4 regions of the Hymenobacter sp. 5516J-16 genome follow, and region 2 is predicted to be linked to each of the others. Evidence: riboswitches for the same ligand, from Rfam matches in the RefSeq annotation. Region 2 holds a riboswitch; each other region holds the start of a gene.
What was found. A riboswitch is a leader RNA that binds a small molecule or an ion and turns the genes downstream of it on or off. The one in region 2 is predicted to bind S-adenosylmethionine.
Positions count from the first base shown of each region.

Region 1 (4,369 bases), 330 kb from region 2:
CGCACCGGGTCGATGCCCTGCTGCACGAGGTACTGCCGCACCACCCGGGCCCGCTGCTCGGAGAGGCGCAGGTTCAGGGCGGCTTCGCCTACGTTATCGGTGTGGCCGGCTATTTCCAGCTGCATGGTGGGCTGGGCGCGCAGCGTGCGAGCCAGGGCATTCAGGGTAGGGCGCGAGCCGGGCAGCAAAGCCGCCGTGCTCTGGGTAAAGTAGAGGTTGGGCAGCGTTACGGCCGCGCCTTTGCTCAGCGCCGTTAGGTCGGGTAGCTGGGCGGTGGCGGTGTCGGCTTTTGCGGGCGCTGCTCTGGTCACTACCGGCACCACGGCTGATTTAGGTTTGGCCGCAGCTACGGGCGCTGGGCTGCTAGCTGCGCGGGCCGGCTTTGCAATCGGCTTCGGCTTGCCGCCGGAAGCAGCCGCCGGAACGGAGGCCGCGGCCTTGGGCTGGGGCGGCGTAGCCTCCACGAGAAGTAAAATATTGGTGGGCAGAGTGGAGTACAGATTAGCCGCTGGAATGGGCTGCGGTTCGTTGAACGTGTTGAAATCGGGTAGCTGCCAGGCTAGTAGTGCCCGCGAGTCCCGGTCGCTCTGGTAGTATTCCACCCGCAAGGCGTAGTAGCTCCCAGCTTTCATTTTCAGGTGGGTTGTGGAAACCGTTACGGGCTGATCGTGCCAGGAATCCAGCACTTTCTTCCCGCCGATCCAGACGCGCATCCCGTCGTCGGTAGCAATCTGGAAGGTGTACACCCCCGTTACCGGGGCATATACGTGGCCTGCCCAACGCACCGAGAAGTACTCGCCCGGCACGCCCGGTCCCGGCGACACAAAGTGGTTGCCGCTGGGCCCAACAGTCCAATTGAAGTCGATTGCTGCATCGGTGCGAGTCAGCACTAGCTTCTCAAACTTTTTACCCTCGTAGTACTGTCCACGCAAGCCCGAGCCGGCCTGGTGTTGAGCCAGCGTCCAGCTGCTCAGCAGGCATAAGCAGCCCGCTAACAATTTCTGACACAGAGAGGATAGCATCATAGTCGCAGACATCTAACGTATTGACCACAAAATGAACAAAATGCCAGGCCGCACGAACTTTATTCAATGAGCAGGCCCATTCCGTACAACGAACCATTCAGCTAAGCCTATATACTTCTGCGAAGCAAACCGTGCAGCAAGCCACCAACTTGCTGTTGCTACCCGCCTGTAGAAACGCGACACTCCACGTCGTGTCGGTGAGCAGTAAGCATTGGACGATGTGAGTTAAACAACTTCAGCAACGACTGAGACGCGAAGCGTCGCGTCTTCTGCAGGCGTGCAGCCTGAAAGCGAATGCCTCTACCTCCCTCCCAAAACTTCCCGGATTGAATTTCGAAGATTCCAGTTGTATCTTCGCCCTGTTACTTATCCAGAAAGACCGAGGGATTGGGCCCAACGACGTCTTAGCAACCTGAAATAAAACAAGGTGCTAATTCCCTTTCCAGGCCGCTTGGGCGGTTTGGAAGAAGATAAGAACAGGACTCGCGCCCCCACGCGGCTCTTTCTGGATAGGCACTTTTTTGCTGCCGATTTTCTTAGAAGAGCCGATATGTCGACGACCCTCCACCGCCCCCACTCCCGCTGCACGACATCCTGGCCCAGCGCGTCCTGATTCTGGACGGCGCCATGGGCACCATGATTCAGCGTCACAAGCTGGAAGAGGCTGATTTCCGGGGCACCCGCTTCGCGAATCATCCCAAACCCCTGCGCGGCAACAACGACCTGCTCAGCCTCACCCGCCCCGACATCATCAGGGGCATTCACGCCGATTACTTTGCGGCCGGGGCCGACATGGTGGAAACCAACACGTTCAGCGGCACCACCATCGCCCAGGCCGACTACGGCCTGGAGGACATCGTGTATGAGTTGAACTATGAGTCGGCGCGCATAGCCCGGGAGGTAGCCGACGAATTTACAGCTCAGAACCCCGCCAAACCTCGCTTCGTGGCCGGCGCCATCGGGCCCACCAACCGCACTGCCTCCCTGTCACCCGACGTAAACCGTCCCGGCTTCCGGGCCGTGACCTTCGATGAGCTGGCTACCGCCTACCATGAGCAAGTGCGCGGCCTCGTGGAAGGCGGCTCCGACGCCCTGCTCATTGAAACCATCTTCGACACCCTGAACGCCAAGGCGGCGCTGTACGCGGTGCAGAAGTTCTTCGACGAAGGTGGCCGGGTAGTGCCCATCATGATTTCCGGTACCATCACCGACGCTTCCGGCCGCACCCTTTCTGGCCAGACGGTGGAGGCTTTCTGGAACTCCATTCGCCACTTGCCTCTGCTGAGCGTGGGTTTGAACTGCGCCCTCGGCGCCGACCAGCTGCAGGTGTACATCAAGGAGCTGAGCCGCATTGCCGACGTGCACATTTCCGCCTACCCCAACGCTGGCCTCCCGAATGCCTTCGGCGGCTACGACGAGTCGGCCCAGGAATTTGCGGGCGTGGTGGAAAACTACCTCAAGGAAGGCCTCGTGACGGTGGTAGGTGGATGTTGCGGCACCACGCCCCAGCACATCGGCGAGCTAAGCAAGCTGGCGGAGCGGTACGAACCGCGGAGGTTGGCCTCACCCCAACCCCTCCCCGGTGGGGAGGAGCTTAGATTAGCTTCTGCTGATAGGATAACCAACATGTCTGGCACCCCTCCCCACCGGGGAGGGGCCGGGGTGGGGTAACCCGCCTCGCCGGCCTCGAACCGTTCAACATCACCCCCGACAGCCTGTTTGTGAACGTGGGCGAGCGGTGCAACGTGACCGGCTCCCGCGCCTTTGCCCGCCTTATCCGGACCGGTAACTACGAGGCCGCCCTGCAAGTAGCCCGCGACCAGGTGGAAGGCGGTGCCCAGGTCATCGACGTGAACATGGACGAAGGCATGCTCGACTCGGAGCAGGCCATGACCACCTTCCTGCACCTAATTGCCTCGGAGCCCGACATTTCGCGGGTGCCGATTATGCTGGACTCTTCGAAGTGGAGCGTGCTGGAAGCCGGCCTTAAGTGTGTGCAAGGCAAGAGCATCGTCAACTCCATTTCCTTGAAAGAAGGCGAGGAAACCTTCAAGGAGCGGGCCCGCACCGTGCGAGCTTACGGCGCCGCCATGGTGGTCATGGCCTTCGATGAGAACGGCCAGGCCGATACCCTGGAAAAGCGCATCGACATCTGCCGGCGCAGCTACGATATTCTGGTAAATGAAGTCGGCTTCCCGGCCGAGGACATCATCTTCGACCCCAACATCCTGACGGTGGGCACCGGCATGGAGGAGCACCGCAACTACGCCCTAGACTTCATCGAGGCCGTGCGGTGGATCAAGCAGAACCTGCCCGGCGCCCTCACCAGCGGCGGCGTCAGCAACATCAGCTTCTCCTTCCGCGGCAACGATGTAGTGCGCGAGGCCATGCATTCGGCCTTCCTCTACCACGCCATCCGGGCCGGCTTGGATATGGGCATTGTGAACCCCAGCCAGCTGGCCGTGTACGACGAAGTGCCGAAGGACCTGCTGGAATTGGTGGAAGACGTGCTCCTGAACCGTCGCCCCGACGCCACCGAGCGCCTCGTAGACTTCGCCGACACGGTAAAGCAGAAGGACAAAACGGAGGTAGTAGCCGACGCCTGGCGTAGCCTGCCCGTAGCCGAGCGCCTGCAGCACGCCCTGGTAAAAGGTATTACGGAGTTTATTGACGAGGACACCGAGCAGGTGCGCCAGCAAGTAGCCAGGCCACTGGAGGTGATTGAAGGCCCGCTGATGGCCGGCATGAACGTAGTGGGTGACTTGTTTGGCGCGGGCAAAATGTTCCTGCCCCAGGTCGTGAAATCGGCACGCGTGATGAAGAAAGCCGTGGCCTACCTGGAGCCCTACCTACTGGCCGACAAGCAAAGCGGCGACCGGCAAACGGCCGGTAAAATATTGCTGGCCACAGTGAAAGGCGACGTGCACGACATCGGCAAGAACATCGTGGGTGTAGTGCTGGCCTGCAATAACTTCGACATCGTGGACCTGGGCGTGATGGTGCCCCTGGAAAAGATTCTGGACGAAGCCCAGAAGCAACAGGTGGACGTCATCGGCCTGAGTGGCCTCATCACCCCGAGCTTAGATGAAATGGTGTACGTGGCCCAGGAAATGGAAAAGCGCGGCCTCAACACGCCGCTGCTCATTGGGGGTGCCACTACCTCCCGCCTGCACGCGGCCGTGAAAATTGCGCCCAACTACTCCGGCCCGGTGGTGCACGTCAACGACGCTTCCCGCTCGGTAGGCGTGGCGGCGGCTTTGCTGGGCTCCGCCGATGTGGAATACGCCCGCACCGTGCGCGAGGAGTACCGCCAGCTCCGCGAAGACTACGCCGGCCGTCAGCGC
Region 1 covers NZ_CP095058.1:2,113,780-2,118,148, forward strand. Annotated here, with positions in the region: gene MUN84_RS10520 (OmpA family protein) at 1-1,025, opposite strand, end outside; SAM riboswitch class I at 1,389-1,502, shown strand; partial or broken gene metH (methionine synthase) at 1,653-4,369, shown strand, end outside.
Region 1: it holds a riboswitch for S-adenosylmethionine, as region 2 does, so the genes downstream of both, metH (methionine synthase) here and MUN84_RS08810 (O-acetylhomoserine aminocarboxypropyltransferase/cysteine synthase family protein) in region 2, are expected to answer to the same signal.

Region 2 (4,369 bases):
ACCGCGTCAAAGGCCTGGGCCAGGTCGGCCCGGATATCATCAAAATGCTCAATGCCCACCGAGAGACGCAGGAGGGTAGGCGTCACGCCGGCGGCGCGCTGCTCCTCTTCGGAAAGCTGCTGGTGGGTAGTAGCCGAGGGCTGAATGATGAGCGTTTTGGCGTCGCCCACGTTGGCTAGGTGGCTGACCAGTTTCAGATTATCAATAAACTGCGTGGCCGTTTCCTTGGAGCCTTTGATGGCGAAGGTGAGCACCCCGCCGTAGCCGCGCTTCAGGTATTTCTGGGCCAGGGTGTGGTAGGGGCTGCTCTTGAGGCCGGGGTAGTTCACGGCTTCTACCTGCGGGTGCTGCTCCAGCCAGGTAGCCACGCGCAGGGCGTTTTCTACGGTGCGGTCTACGCGCAGGCTCAGCGTTTCCAGGCCCTGAATCAGCTGCCAGGCATTAAATGGGCTTTGGGAAGGACCGAAGTCGCGTAGGCCTTCCACCCGGGCCCGAATGATAAAGGCAATGTTGCCAAACGGCCCGCCTTTCCCGAATACATCATTGAACACCAGCCCGTGGTAGCCCTCGGAAGGCTCCGTAAACTGCGGGAACTTGCCATTGCCAAAGTCATATGTGCCGCCGTCCACAATCACGCCCCCAATAGAGGTGCCGTGGCCGCCAATCCACTTCGTCGCCGATTCTACCACAATGTGGGCGCCGTGCTCCAGGGGCCGAAACAGGTAGCCGCCCGCACCAAACGTATTGTCCACGATGAGGGGCAGATCGTGCTTGTCGGCAATGGCGGCAATGCGCTCAAAGTCCGGGATGCTAAAGCTCGGATTGCCAATGGTTTCCAGGTAGATGGCCTTGGTATTCTCGTTTATCAGGGCCTCAAACTTCTCCGGCTGGTCGCCATCGGCGAAGCGCACCTCAATACCCAAGCGCTTAAACGCTACCTTGAACTGGTTGTAGGTGCCGCCATACAGGTGCGTGGTGCTCACAAAATTGTCGCCGGCCTGCAGAATGTTGTTGAGGGCAATGAACTGCGCCGCCTGCCCCGAGGAAACCGCCAGAGCTGCTACTCCGCCCTCCAGAGCCGCCACACGCTGCTCGAACACGTCGGTGGTGGGGTTCATCAGGCGGGTGTAGATGTTGCCGAACTCCTTCAGGGCAAACAGGTTGGCCCCGTGCTCGGCATTTTTGAACACGTAGCTGGTAGTTTGGTAGAGCGGTACGGCGCGGGAACCAGTTACGGGGTCGGGCTGCTGGCCGGCGTGGAGTTGTAGGGTCTCGAAGTGGAGGTTCTGCGTGGACATGGCAAGGCTGGGTTAAAGACCGTTTGGACAGGAAATGAGGGAGCGAAAACGCGAAGAGAAAGCCACGATGAGGCGCAGCGGGGGCCGCACCGGAACCAGTCAGAAAGTGCTTCTGAAGCTGATTGGGGATGCAGGCGGGCCTCGGGTGCCACTGTGGGTCACCGCAGAATCAGGCCAAGAAAGAGGAAGGGATTAGCTAGCCGGGAGCCAGGCTAGCAACAGCAACAACACGCGCTACAGCAGCGCATTCGCATTCGCCGGAAAGCTGGAGCAGCTACCGAAACACAGAAACCCCACGACCTGGTAGGGCGCAACAAAGCGACCAAGGCAGTGGGGTAGAAAGGGGCGAAAGCGAGGGTGTTTTCCATGGTACTCCTGAGTTATATGCCCCGCCAGCTAAGCTGGTCGGGCAGGAATTGGCACCTTTCGCGCGGTCGAAGGTTGCCAGCGGGTCAGGGAGCCTGTTCTCTCGCCGCTTCTGTATAAATCTTATGAAAACTACCCCGCCGCGAGCGGGGGAGTACCGGGTTGGTATTGCAAAGGTATAGCAGCGGTTTTGATATATGCAATAGGGTAGCAAAATTTTTTACCGCGGTGGCTGACTACAGCCCTTAGAAGGTGCTAAAGCCAATACGACGATTCAAGCCGCTGATTTTCAAACACAAAGTATCCGTTGCTCTATCTCATAAAGCTAGTTGCAAGAACTACAACTCTCTACGTTATCGGAAAAATTTGGCATGCGCCTGTCCGTTACCGCAAACATACTCGTACGAAAAAGCATGGGTAGGCCACAAAAAAAGCCACTCGTTTATGAGTGGCTTTTTAGGATAATTTCTAGATATAGCCTAGGCTTAAATCTTAGGTAAAGTCAACACCTGGCCTACCTCAATGTGGTCGGGATTGGCGCCGATGGTTGCCTTATTGGCATCGTATATCTGATGCCACTTGGAGGCGTCACCGTAGTGGTTCTTGGCAATTTTAGAAAGCGAATCGCCGCTTACTACCGTGTATTTGTCGGCCTGAGCAGCTGCCGGCTGGGCAGCGGGCTGGTTAGCGTTGCCGAAGAAATCGGTGGCGCCGCCAGCGGCAGGTTTAGGAGCAGGAGCAACGGGTTTTTTTTCGCCGTCGTTGGAAAGGAAATCAAACAGTCCCATAGTGGTAAATGCAAGTAAATGTGGAAGAAACGACCGACTTGCAGGGCAGGAAAAGGGCGTCGGTTTTGGCTCTTACGCCAAGGCCAACAATAAGTTGTATCCGGCGCATGCGCATAATTCTAGGCTGAACATCTTGCGGAATTGCCCCGTAAGAGGCGCAATACCAAGTGTCCTGCTTGGTGGTATTTCTCCCTCATTTTAACTTATCTCCCTGCCCCATGAAAACTAATTCCGCTCCCTTGCGCTACCTAGCTAGCCTGCTCATGTTACTGGTACTTTTCACTGCTTCCTGCGGCAGCAAAGAAGGCAAAGTAGAAGGCGTGAACATGCTGTATGGCACCGAAAGCAAAGTTTGGAAAACCGATAAAGAGCTGAGCGCCAGCGGTGACAAAGTAAAACAGACGGATGCTCAGGAGGATGAGCGCATCACCTTCTTTGCCAACAAGCAGTATAACATGACCTCTCCTGCTGGTGCCGTAAATGGCAAGTATGAGTTTGACCAGGCCGGTAAGAAAATCACTATGACGCCTGATGGAGCTGCCCAGAGCAACACCTTCGACGTAGTAACGCTCACCGACGACAAGCTCACGCTCCGTAGCCCCGAGGGTGCTGAGCTGCGCCTTGAAAAAGAATAAGCGCTGGTATCTTTTCGCTTCGCAACAAAAAAGCCTCTCTGTATTCAACGGAGAGGTTTTTTTATGACCATTCGGTACAGGCAGTATGCTGAGGTTGGCCGCTTTTGCGATATGCTTTTATGGGCAGCTCTCGGATGAATTACTACCGGGTACCCTGTAACTTATATTCTTATATATCTTTGGTTAAACTTTAAAAAAGTAACAGGAATATTAATCATTCAATAGGTACAAATATGGTGTTTATGGCCGTCGCGAAGCGTGTTCATCTGTTTCTTATCTGCGCTGTTCTGCTGATGTTGCCTTTGCTGACTCAGGGTCAGACAACCAGTACCCTTGTCAGCTTCGACTTTAACTCGGGTACTCGGTATGATGCGCTTACGCCCGTTACGGCGGCGGGCGTTACGGCGGCGGCCTCTTCAACGGAGGCGTTTGCTACTAGCCCGGGTACGGCTACGGGTGCTGGTGCCTTTACGGCCGCTTCGAGCGGCCCGGCGTTGTCGATGGCAAATTCCACGGGCTCCAATAGCAGGTACTTCCAGTTTGCGCTGGGCGGTAGTAACTTAAGCAGCTACTACGGTTACAAGCTGTACCTGCAGCCCTACCGTTCCAGCACCGGCGCTACTACCATTACGGTGGCCTACAGCACCGACGGCGGCACTAACTTCACAAACTTTCCTACCACGCTGGCCGTGCCGGAACTGGCTTTTGCGGAACGGACACTCGATTTGTCTGGGGTAAGCGACCTGGACTATAAGCACACGCTAGTGCTGCGGCTGCTGGTAAGCGGGGCCACCTCCGGCAGCGGCACCTTCCGCCTCGACAACTTCCAGCTGCAAGCTACCTCCGCCCTGAACCCCACGCCAGTTCTGACGAGCCTCAGTCCCGCTAGCATTGCGGCGGGCAGCAATGGCTTCACCCTTACTGTTACCGGTAGCGGCTTTATTAATGGAAGCACCATCCGCTTTAATGGCGTTGAGCGGCCTACTACCTTGCACAGTGCCACTCAACTGACGGCCGCTATTCCCGCCTCCGACGTGGAGGTAGCCGGCACTTACCCCGTAACGGTGATTAGTCCGGGTCCGGGCGGCGGCACCTCCGCGAGCAGCAATTTTGTCGTTACGCCCGTAGTCCGCTGGGATGGGGGCGCCGGCACAAATAGTTGGTTTGACCGGGCTAACTGGGATGCTGATGCGGTGCCCACCACCAACGATGAAGTGCTACTGGACCACAACAAGGTTGCGGGCCGCTACACCGTGGTGCTTGATGCCGGCGGGGCCGTAGC
Region 2 covers NZ_CP095058.1:1,782,725-1,787,093, reverse strand. Annotated here, with positions in the region: gene MUN84_RS08810 (O-acetylhomoserine aminocarboxypropyltransferase/cysteine synthase family protein) at 1-1,298, opposite strand, end outside; SAM riboswitch class I at 1,676-1,787, opposite strand; gene MUN84_RS08805 (LysM peptidoglycan-binding domain-containing protein) at 2,150-2,452, opposite strand; gene MUN84_RS08800 (lipocalin family protein) at 2,671-3,087, shown strand; gene MUN84_RS08795 (T9SS type A sorting domain-containing protein) at 3,381-4,369, shown strand, end outside.

Region 3 (4,369 bases), 2.2 Mb from region 2:
CCATCCATGAACTACCTATTTCTCGCGCTAGGTTGCGCTTTGCTCCTGGCCGGCTGCTCCGCCGATTCTGAAAAACGGGCCGTGCAGGCTCAGGCTACCCCACCACCGCCGCCAACGGCCAGCGCCGTCAGCTCCCGCGGCCGTGACACCGTGCTTACGGGGCAGGAATTTTCCACCCGGGTCTATGTGGACCCGCGGGTGCTGGCTGCCATTGCTCCGGCTGAAAGCAAGCCGCGTACAATCCGCATCACGTACCGTCCTTCCCTAGAAAGCCCCGCCTACGACACGGCAGTAATGGTTGGCGACACCGGCATCGTGCGGTTCACCCCAACTGCGAAGAATGTTAAATCAGGCGAAATAAAGGCCCACGAGTGGATGTACAAGGTTGAGCTTGATTATAATGAGCGTTATCCTGGCCCCGATACCATCTTTATGAACCGGGAGATTCTGTATCTTCAAGGCAAGCCGTAGACTAACCTTGTGTACGTGGCGGAAGCACCTTTTCGTATGGCTGCACTAGAAGAACCGGCGCTTACGGAACTGCGCGCCTGGCAGCGCCGCATGCAGCAGAAGCCTACCTTGCTAGGCCGCCTGACGCGGCGGGCCCAGGCTCGGCTCAATGCCTTGCTACCGGAGAAGGTGCACGCGGCCATTACGACGGCCATTAAGCAAACGGTGCGCGGGGTGCTCTTCGGCTCCACGCACACCACCCGCCGCCCGGAGGCAACAGCCACGCTGGCCGAGCGGGAGGCGGCCGTGCGCAGCACCCTGCGCTACTACCGCAACACGGCTGCCGCCGAGGGCGCCGTGACCGGGGCCGGTGGCTTCCTGCTCGGGCTGGCCGACTTTCCGCTGCTGCTGGGCCTGAAGCTAAAATTTCTGTTCGACGTAGCGGCGCTGTATGGCTACGATGTGCGCGACTATACTGAGCGCCTGTTTTTGCTTCACATCTTTCAACTGGCGTTCAGCAGCCAGCACACTCGCAACGACGTGTACCAGCGCGTGGCCAACTGGGACGCTTACCGCCACACCCTGCCCACCGACGTGCACGAGTTCGACTGGCGCACCTTCCAACAGGAGTACCGCGACTACATCGACTTAGCCAAGATGGCCCAACTGGTGCCCGTCATTGGGGCCGCCGTGGGCGCCGTGGCCAACTACCGCCTGCTAGAGCAGCTCGGTGATACGGCCATGAACTGCTACCGCCTGCGGTGGCTACACGCCGCCAACGAAGCTACCCCCGCTACCCCTGTTCCCGTGACCTGAACAGCTCAATGAATGCTGGCCCCACTCAGCCTAAAGCCAGTACACGCGGATGCTACACCAACAGAAAAGCCCCATCTCCTGCAAGGAAACGGGGCTTTTTTTAGGGAACAACAGGTTTAGCTTTTGGCTTTGCGCTGCTCGTGCTGGCCTTTGTGCTTGGCCTGCTTTTGTGCCTGTAGCTGCGCATACTTAGTGTACTGCTCGGCGCTCAAAATCTGCTTGAGCTGGGCTTCGTACCGATCCTTGCTGGCTTTCATGGCCTGGTGGCGCTGCTGCTTATCGGCGGCCGAGGCCGTTTGGGTGCGCTGGGCCCGCATTTCCTGGAAGCGGGCTAAGTGCAGCTGACGCACCTGCTCGGTTTGGGCCGCCGTGAGGCCGAGCTTCTGGCTTAGGCTCTTGGCTTTTTGCTCGGCGCGCTGCTCGGGCGTTTTGTTGGCTTTGGCGCCCTTGTGGTGCTGGCCGTGGGCCGCTTTTACGGGCGTAGTCTGGGCCGAGGCGGCGGCAACGGAAAAGGAGAAAGCGGCGAAGAGAACGAGGAGCTTTTTCATGGCTATGTTGGATAGGTTAAATTCAGTGAAAGAAGCAGGCCGTGGTCCGGAACAGGCTTTTGTGCTTCTGCTACGTCAGTAGGCAACTCAGATGCCAACTTTGACCAGAAGGGGAGCTTAACAGGTTCTGAAAAAATTTAAATTTTTAGGTTAAACCTTGCCCAAGAAAATACATCGTTGCGTATAAGGTGCTTGCGGTCAAGTAGTTAGTAGGTAAGAGAGATAGTTGTTTTATCTATTGCCTGGGTCCTGAGCCAGGCCGGTAGGTAGGGTAAACCGGGCGTTGAGCTTCTCGTTTGCAGGACCCGCATTCCGGTTCTACCTTTGCCCCATCAATTCTTTCTAGCCCAAAGGATTGTTTTTATACAGAGGCGCTGAGAGACAGGCTCACTGACGCGTCGGCAACCATCCGCAACTGCTGGAACGGTGCCAATTCCTGACCATATAAAAACAACAAGCCGTGGACTTTTGCCCCTGCCGTCGTGCCCGTTTCGTAGTTTTTACTGCTCGCTTCCGCGCGTCTGCCCGAGAGCAGCGGTGGTGTGGCAGCGGGTGTTGTTGCTGCTGAAGTTAAGTCGCCTACCCGCGTAACCGGCATGGCTACTTGGCCTAAACAGGTAGTAGTGAGGTTGCCCGTGGTTTTTCTCTGGGGGTGTGGCTTCGGTCTAAGAGCCGCTTAATTGTTGGCTTGCATTTTTTGCGCACCGCCACAGCCTAGTTTAATAACCAAGCGGACTTAGTGCGCAATGCCTTCCGTCGGCACCTGGAGTAGTCCTACAACCGAACTCTTTTTTACCAGCCAACCAGGAAGTTGGCGCTTGCTTTTTATGCTCAAAAAATCATTGGAACTGCTACGGCAGGAGGCGGCCGAAACCGGCGCCCACACCCTAAAACGAAGTCTGGGCGGCTTCAGCCTGATTGCCATTGGCATTGGGGTAATTATCGGCGCGGGCCTGTTTTCGCTGACCGGCATTGCTGCCGCCAACAATGCCGGTCCGGCCGTGACGCTCTCGTTTGTGGTAGCCGCCGTGGGGTGCGCCTTCTCAGCCCTGTGCTACGCTGAGTTTGCCGCCATGGTGCCCGTGGCTGGCTCGGCCTACACCTACGCCTACGCTACCATGGGCGAGCTGTTTGCCTGGATTATCGGGTGGGACTTGATTCTGGAATACTCTGTGGGGGCGGCGGCCGTGTCCATTAGCTGGTCGCAGTATCTGCTGAAGTTTCTAAGCAAGTACAACATTCACCTGCCCCGCAGCTGGTGATGTCGCCGTTCGAGACGGCCAAGTTGGCCAACGGCACCGAAGTACATGGTCTGGTAAATATTCCGGCCATGCTTATTGTGTTGATTATCACACTGATTGTAGTGCGCGGCACCAAAGGCTCAGCGTGGTTTAACGCCATTGTGGTTACGCTAAAAGTGTCGGTGGTGCTCGTGTTTATTGCCTTAGGGTGGCAGTACATCGACCCCGCCAACTATCAGCCCTACATTCCGCAGAATACGGGGGAGTTCGGGGAGTTTGGTTGGAGTGGGATTCTGCGCGGGGCGGGCGTGGTGTTCTTCGTATTCATCGGCTTTGACATTGTGGCCACCATGGCCCAGGAAACCAAGAATCCGCAGAAAAACATGCCCATCGGCATCATCGGCTCCCTACTGATTTGTACGGTGCTGTTTGTGCTATTTGGACACGTACTCACGGGCCTGGCTAACTACACCGAGTTCAAAAACAGTGCCGCCCCTGTAGCCATTGCCATCGAGAAAACGCCCTACGCCTGGCTTTCGTCGGCCGTTATTCTGGCCATCATCATCGGCTACACCTCCGTAATTCTGGTGGATTTGCTGGGCCAGACTCGCGTGTTTTTTGCCATGGCCAAGGATGGGCTGCTGCCGCCGGTGTTTGCGCGCGTGCACGAGCGGTTCGGCACGCCCTTACAATCGGGGCTGCTGCTGGGCTTGTTTATTGCCCTATTCGCTGGATTCGTGCCCATTGCGGTAGTTGGCGAAATGACGTCTATCGGCACTTTGCTGGCCTTCGTGATGGTGTGCATCGGCGTGCTTATCATGCGCAAGAAAGAACCCAATGCCCCCGCGGCTTCCGCACGCCGCTGGTGCCGCTGGTGCCCATCTTGGGCATCCTAACCTGCTTGGTAATGATGGTGTCCCTGCCCTGGGAAACCTGGTTGCGCCTGGCCGTGTGGCTGGCCATCGGGCTGGCTATCTACTTTGGCTACGGCAAGCGGCACAGCAAGCTAGGGCAAGAAGCGCGGCGGCAAGTTGCGTAGATACGGCTCTCAACCACATAAAAAAGCCTCACCGGTTTATCGGTGAGGCTTTTTTATGTGGTTTCATACACACCGGGTACTACATAAACACCTTCCGCAGGGCCCACACACTCCACACAATCACCATCAGGCCCACGCCCACGAACATCCAGCGGACCGGAATGCGGCCGGCCAGGCGGGCGGCTAGGGGAGAAGCTGCCACGCCGCCCACAATTAGGCCCAAAATAATCTGCCAATGTGAGATACCTAGGGTAGCGAAAAACGTGACGGCGCTG
Region 3 covers NZ_CP095058.1:4,125,154-4,129,522, forward strand. Annotated here, with positions in the region: gene MUN84_RS20435 (hypothetical protein) at 7-471, shown strand; gene MUN84_RS20440 (EcsC family protein) at 508-1,266, shown strand; gene MUN84_RS20445 (DUF4890 domain-containing protein) at 1,383-1,814, opposite strand; SAM riboswitch class I at 2,173-2,265, shown strand; gene MUN84_RS24215 (amino acid permease) at 2,642-3,076, shown strand; gene MUN84_RS24220 (APC family permease) at 3,076-3,951, shown strand; gene MUN84_RS24225 (amino acid permease C-terminal domain-containing protein) at 3,963-4,094, shown strand; gene MUN84_RS23285 (hypothetical protein) at 4,174-4,296, opposite strand.
Region 3: it holds a riboswitch for S-adenosylmethionine, as region 2 does, so the genes downstream of both, MUN84_RS24215 (amino acid permease) here and MUN84_RS08810 (O-acetylhomoserine aminocarboxypropyltransferase/cysteine synthase family protein) in region 2, are expected to answer to the same signal.

Region 4 (4,369 bases), 2.0 Mb from region 2:
CACGAGCTGCTTTAGCTCCGGCTCGGCATGACGCTCTAGCACGGCACTAGGCGCCTTCTGTTCACAGGTCCCTAGCTCGACTATAACGCCAGCAACGCATTTTCCGTATGTTTGTCTTGCCGGCCGTTACAGGTGTGTGTCTGCCGGCAAGAGCTACACCTATTGCATTTCAAGCCCCGGCTGACGAGCCGGGGCTTTTTATTTCTGCACGACCCAAGCGGCGTGTAGAAAGACGGTAAGCCACGCCACGGACACGAAAAAAGCCCGCTTCCCTGAGAAGACGGGCCTTTTTTGTACCAACACGTAGGTAAACAGCTACCGGTTCTGGCGCACGATGGTCGTATTGCCGTTGCCGGTTTGCAGTACGTCGCTGCTGTTGCCGCTGGCCCCCTGGTAGGTGCGGGCATCGTTGCTGTTTCCTACCTGGACCTGGCGGGCGTAGGAGTCGTTGGCTTCCTGGCTGATGTAGCCGTAGTTGCCCGAGCGAGTGGGGAAGCTGGCGGAGCCGCCTACCTGCTGGTCCTGCAGGGCCGTATTGCGGTTGCCCGTCTGCTCTACTACTGCCTCGTGATACTCCCCTTGCTGACTCTGGGTAGCTGCGTTGCGGTTACCCTCCTGCTCAATGGCAGCCTGTACAAAGCCGGCGTTTTGCTGGCGCTGCGTGGCCGTGTTGTTATTGCCCATCTGCAGAACAGTTGCCCCCGAAAATGCTGTATTGACCTGCGTTTGGGTGGCCTCGTTGCGGTTGCCATTCTGAGTAGCCGCAGCGCTTACTGACATCACGCCCGTCTGGCTTTGGGTAGCGGCGTTGTTGTTGCCAGTTTGGGTGGCCGTGGCCGCCACGGTGCCGAAAGAACCGGAGTGGTTTTGCGTTTGCGTAGCGGCGTTGTTGTTGCCGGTTTGCTGAATGAAGACCGAAGAAGACGCACTGCCCTGGCTGCTCTGCGCCTGCGCTGCCGCATTGTTGTTGCCCAGCTGACCAATGCTGGCGCTCATGATGCCACTCAGGTTCTGCTGCTGCTGGCTGGCCGCATTATTGTCGCCCTGCTGCAGCACGCTAGCCGAGGCCGACTGGCCAGAGCTGTTCTGCTGCTGGCTAGAGGTGTTGTTAGCCCCCAACTGCCGGGCCGCGGCAGTACCTCCGAACACATTGGTATTCTGGTCCTGAGTGGCGCGGTTGTTATTGCCTGTGCTCTGAAAAATGGTAGCAAAAGCATTGCGGCCGCTTTGGTTTTGGGTGGCATAGTTGGCCCCGCTTGCCTGCTCAATGGAAGCACTATGGCTGAAGCCCCCTGGTATTGGCTGGCGTAGTTGCCGTCGCTGTTCGCGGCAGTGGAGCCCTGCCGGATGCGGGCCCCATTAGCGCCCCGGCTCACATCCGAAAGCTGCACCTGCACGGCCTGCTGGCGGTTACCCATCTGGTCGGTTTGAGCCACATGCTGGCTGCCGGCCTGGGTCTGGGTCACCTCGTTATTATTGCCACTGCTACTGCCCCCATTCACGGCCGCGTCGTTCTGGCGGGCAATGGCCGTGTTTGAGCGGCCCGTTTGCTCCACCGTCACGCGGTTGTTGCTGCCGTAGCTGGTGGAGGTTTGGGTGTTGTCCTGCGCAATGGCAGCGCCGCTGGTCAGGAGAGCGGCCATGAGTACTCCGGTTTTTTTCATGCGAATACGGTATAACTGGTGGGGAAATTGAACACGCCCGACGGGCACCTATTGAACAGCAATATGTATAAAGATTTATATAAATATTCATAATAAAAATTAATTACATCCATTTTTACCTCAATAACAGCCCAACATAATTTCCTGACTATCAACATGCATAAGTCAACCAGGCTTGTCCGCTGAATTGGAGTAGGTAGCGCAGCTTTTGGCCCGCAAATCCTCCCGGCGGCCTGCACTGGTTTCCCTCCCGCTAGCTTCGGGGGCACGCGGCATGGCTCACCAGGCTTTGCCCGGACCTCTCGCCCGACGCCAGCGCCACTGGCCAAAGAAAATTTGGCAGTGTGGACCCAGCGGGTTTACCTTTGCCCCACTCAATTCTTTACCTGAAAGGATTGTTTTTATACAGAGGCGTGGAGAGACAGGCTCGACGAAACGCCGGCAACCTTCAGTAAGACTGAAACGGTGCCAACTCCTGACCATATAAAAACAACGTACCGTGAACCGCTTCCCGCACTTCGCCCCCGCTCCCGCCACCCCTGCTTCCGTACAGCATGGATGTTGTGGCACGTGTTGTTGGGCGGTCTGTACGCCGCTGGTTGGGTAGGTAAGAACCGCTGGGTACTGCTTTTGCCGCTGGCTCTTTGCGCGCAATGCGCTGCTGGTAAAACTACTACCTGACTATTTCCTCCCTAAGTAGACCAGCCCAGTAGCGCTGCTACTTTCCCCGCGGGGCTTTTCTTCCTACCTCGTTTCGCGCACCCAAGCTCCGGTTTCTCGGTTTGCCCGCGCCTTTCCGCCAGCCCCTACCCCGTCCGGGCTTGCCTGTTTTGCTGCCCGAATGAGGGCGGCAACTTCCGCTGATTTCTACTTTCTAGTTCTTCATTCTCCTCGCATGTCACAGTCTGTGAAGCCGATTGGCATTTATTTCGAACACCCCGAGTGGTTTAAGCCTCTGTTTGCCGAGCTGGACCGCCGCGGCCTGCCCTACGAGAAAATCGACGCCGCCCACCACCTCTTCGACCCGCTGGAAACCGAGAGTCGCTACTCGCTGGTAGTCAACCGCATGAGCTCCTCGGCCTACCTGCGCGGCCACGGTCAGGGCATCTTCCATACGGCCGGTTACGCTACCCACCTGGAGCGCATTGGTACCCGCATCATCAACGGCTCGGGCGCTACGGCCATCGAAACCAACAAGGCCCGCCAGCTCAGCCTGTTTGCCTCGCTGGGCCTGAAGTTTCCGAAGTCTTTCGTAATTAACCACGCCTCTCGCGTGCCCGATGCGGCCCGCCAGCTGCAATTCCCCATCGTGGTAAAAGTAAACATCGGGGGTAGCGGCGCGGGCATCATCCGCTTCGACACGATAGAGGGCGTAGAAGCCGCCGTGGCGGCCGGGCAAATCGACCTGGGCATCGACCAGACGGCCCTGGTGCAGGAGTACGTGACGCCCCGCGGCGGCAACATTCACCGCGTGGAAACTCTGAACGGCAAGTTCCTCTACGCCATGAAGGTGTACACCACTGGGGAGAGCTTCAACCTGTGCCCCGCCGAAATCTGCCAGATTCCGGAGGAGCCCGCCGCCGGCGACTTCTGCCTCACCGAGGCCCCCAAGAAAGGCATTCAGGTAGAAGCTTTCACGCCCCCGGCTGAGGTAGTGGAAGCCGTGGAGCGCATTGTGGCCGCCGCCAAAATCGACGTGGGAGGCATCGAGTACCTGATTGACGACCGCACCGGCGACGTACTGTTCTACGACATCAACGCCCTGTCCAACTTCGTGGCCGACGCCGTGAACGTGGTAGGCTTCGACCCCTACGCCCGCTTTGTGGACTACCTCGAAACCCAGATTGGCGCCCCAACCCCGGTAGCCAGCCGGCGGCCACTGATGCCGTATTCTCCACCCAACAGCCGGTAGCGGCTTCTATTCACTAAGCCATGCGGTACGGATATTGGATGCCCGTTTTTGGCGGGTGGCTGCGCAACGTAGAGGACGAAAACATGCGCGCCGACTGGGACTACGTGAAAACGCTGGCCCAGCGCAGCGAGGACCTAGGCTACGACCTGTCCCTGATTGCCGAGCTGAACCTCAACGACATTAAGGGCGAGGAAGCGCCCTCGCTGGATGCCTGGAGCACGGCGGCAGCCCTGGCGGCCGTCACCAAAAAAATTGAGCTGATGGTGGCTGTGCGGCCTACCTTCCACTCCCCAGCCCTCCTAGCCAAGCAGGCCGCCAACATCGACCACATCAGCAACGGACGCTTGAGTTTGAACGTGGTGTCGTCGTGGTGGCAGGATGAGGCCAAGAAGTACGGCGTGCACTTCGAGCAGCACGATGACCGGTACGCTCGCACCGCCGAGTGGCTGCACGTAGTCGACAACCTCTGGAAGCAGGACCACTTCACCTTCGAAGGCAAGTTCTACAAGGTCACCGATTCCATTCTGCAGCCCAAGCCCGTGTCGCGCCCGCGGCCGTTCATTTACGCCGGCGGCGAGTCGGAAGCTGCCAAGAACCTCATTGCCGCCCAGTGCGACGGCTACGTGATGCACGGCGACGAGCCCGCCGCCATCGGGCGCCGCATCCAGGACCTGCAGGAGCGCCGCGACCGGCTGAACTTGCCGCCCATGAAGTTCGGGGTAGCCGCCTACAGCATCGTGCGCAACACTGAAGCCGAAGTAAAAAAGGAGCTGGACCGCATCACCAACGTGCA
Region 4 covers NZ_CP095058.1:3,819,652-3,824,020, reverse strand. Annotated here, with positions in the region: gene MUN84_RS18930 (hypothetical protein) at 316-1,149, opposite strand; gene MUN84_RS18925 (hypothetical protein) at 1,299-1,538, shown strand; SAM riboswitch class I at 2,063-2,154, shown strand; gene MUN84_RS18920 (RimK family alpha-L-glutamate ligase) at 2,560-3,576, shown strand; gene MUN84_RS18915 (LLM class flavin-dependent oxidoreductase) at 3,597-4,369, shown strand, end outside.
Region 4: it holds a riboswitch for S-adenosylmethionine, as region 2 does, so the genes downstream of both, MUN84_RS18920 (RimK family alpha-L-glutamate ligase) here and MUN84_RS08810 (O-acetylhomoserine aminocarboxypropyltransferase/cysteine synthase family protein) in region 2, are expected to answer to the same signal.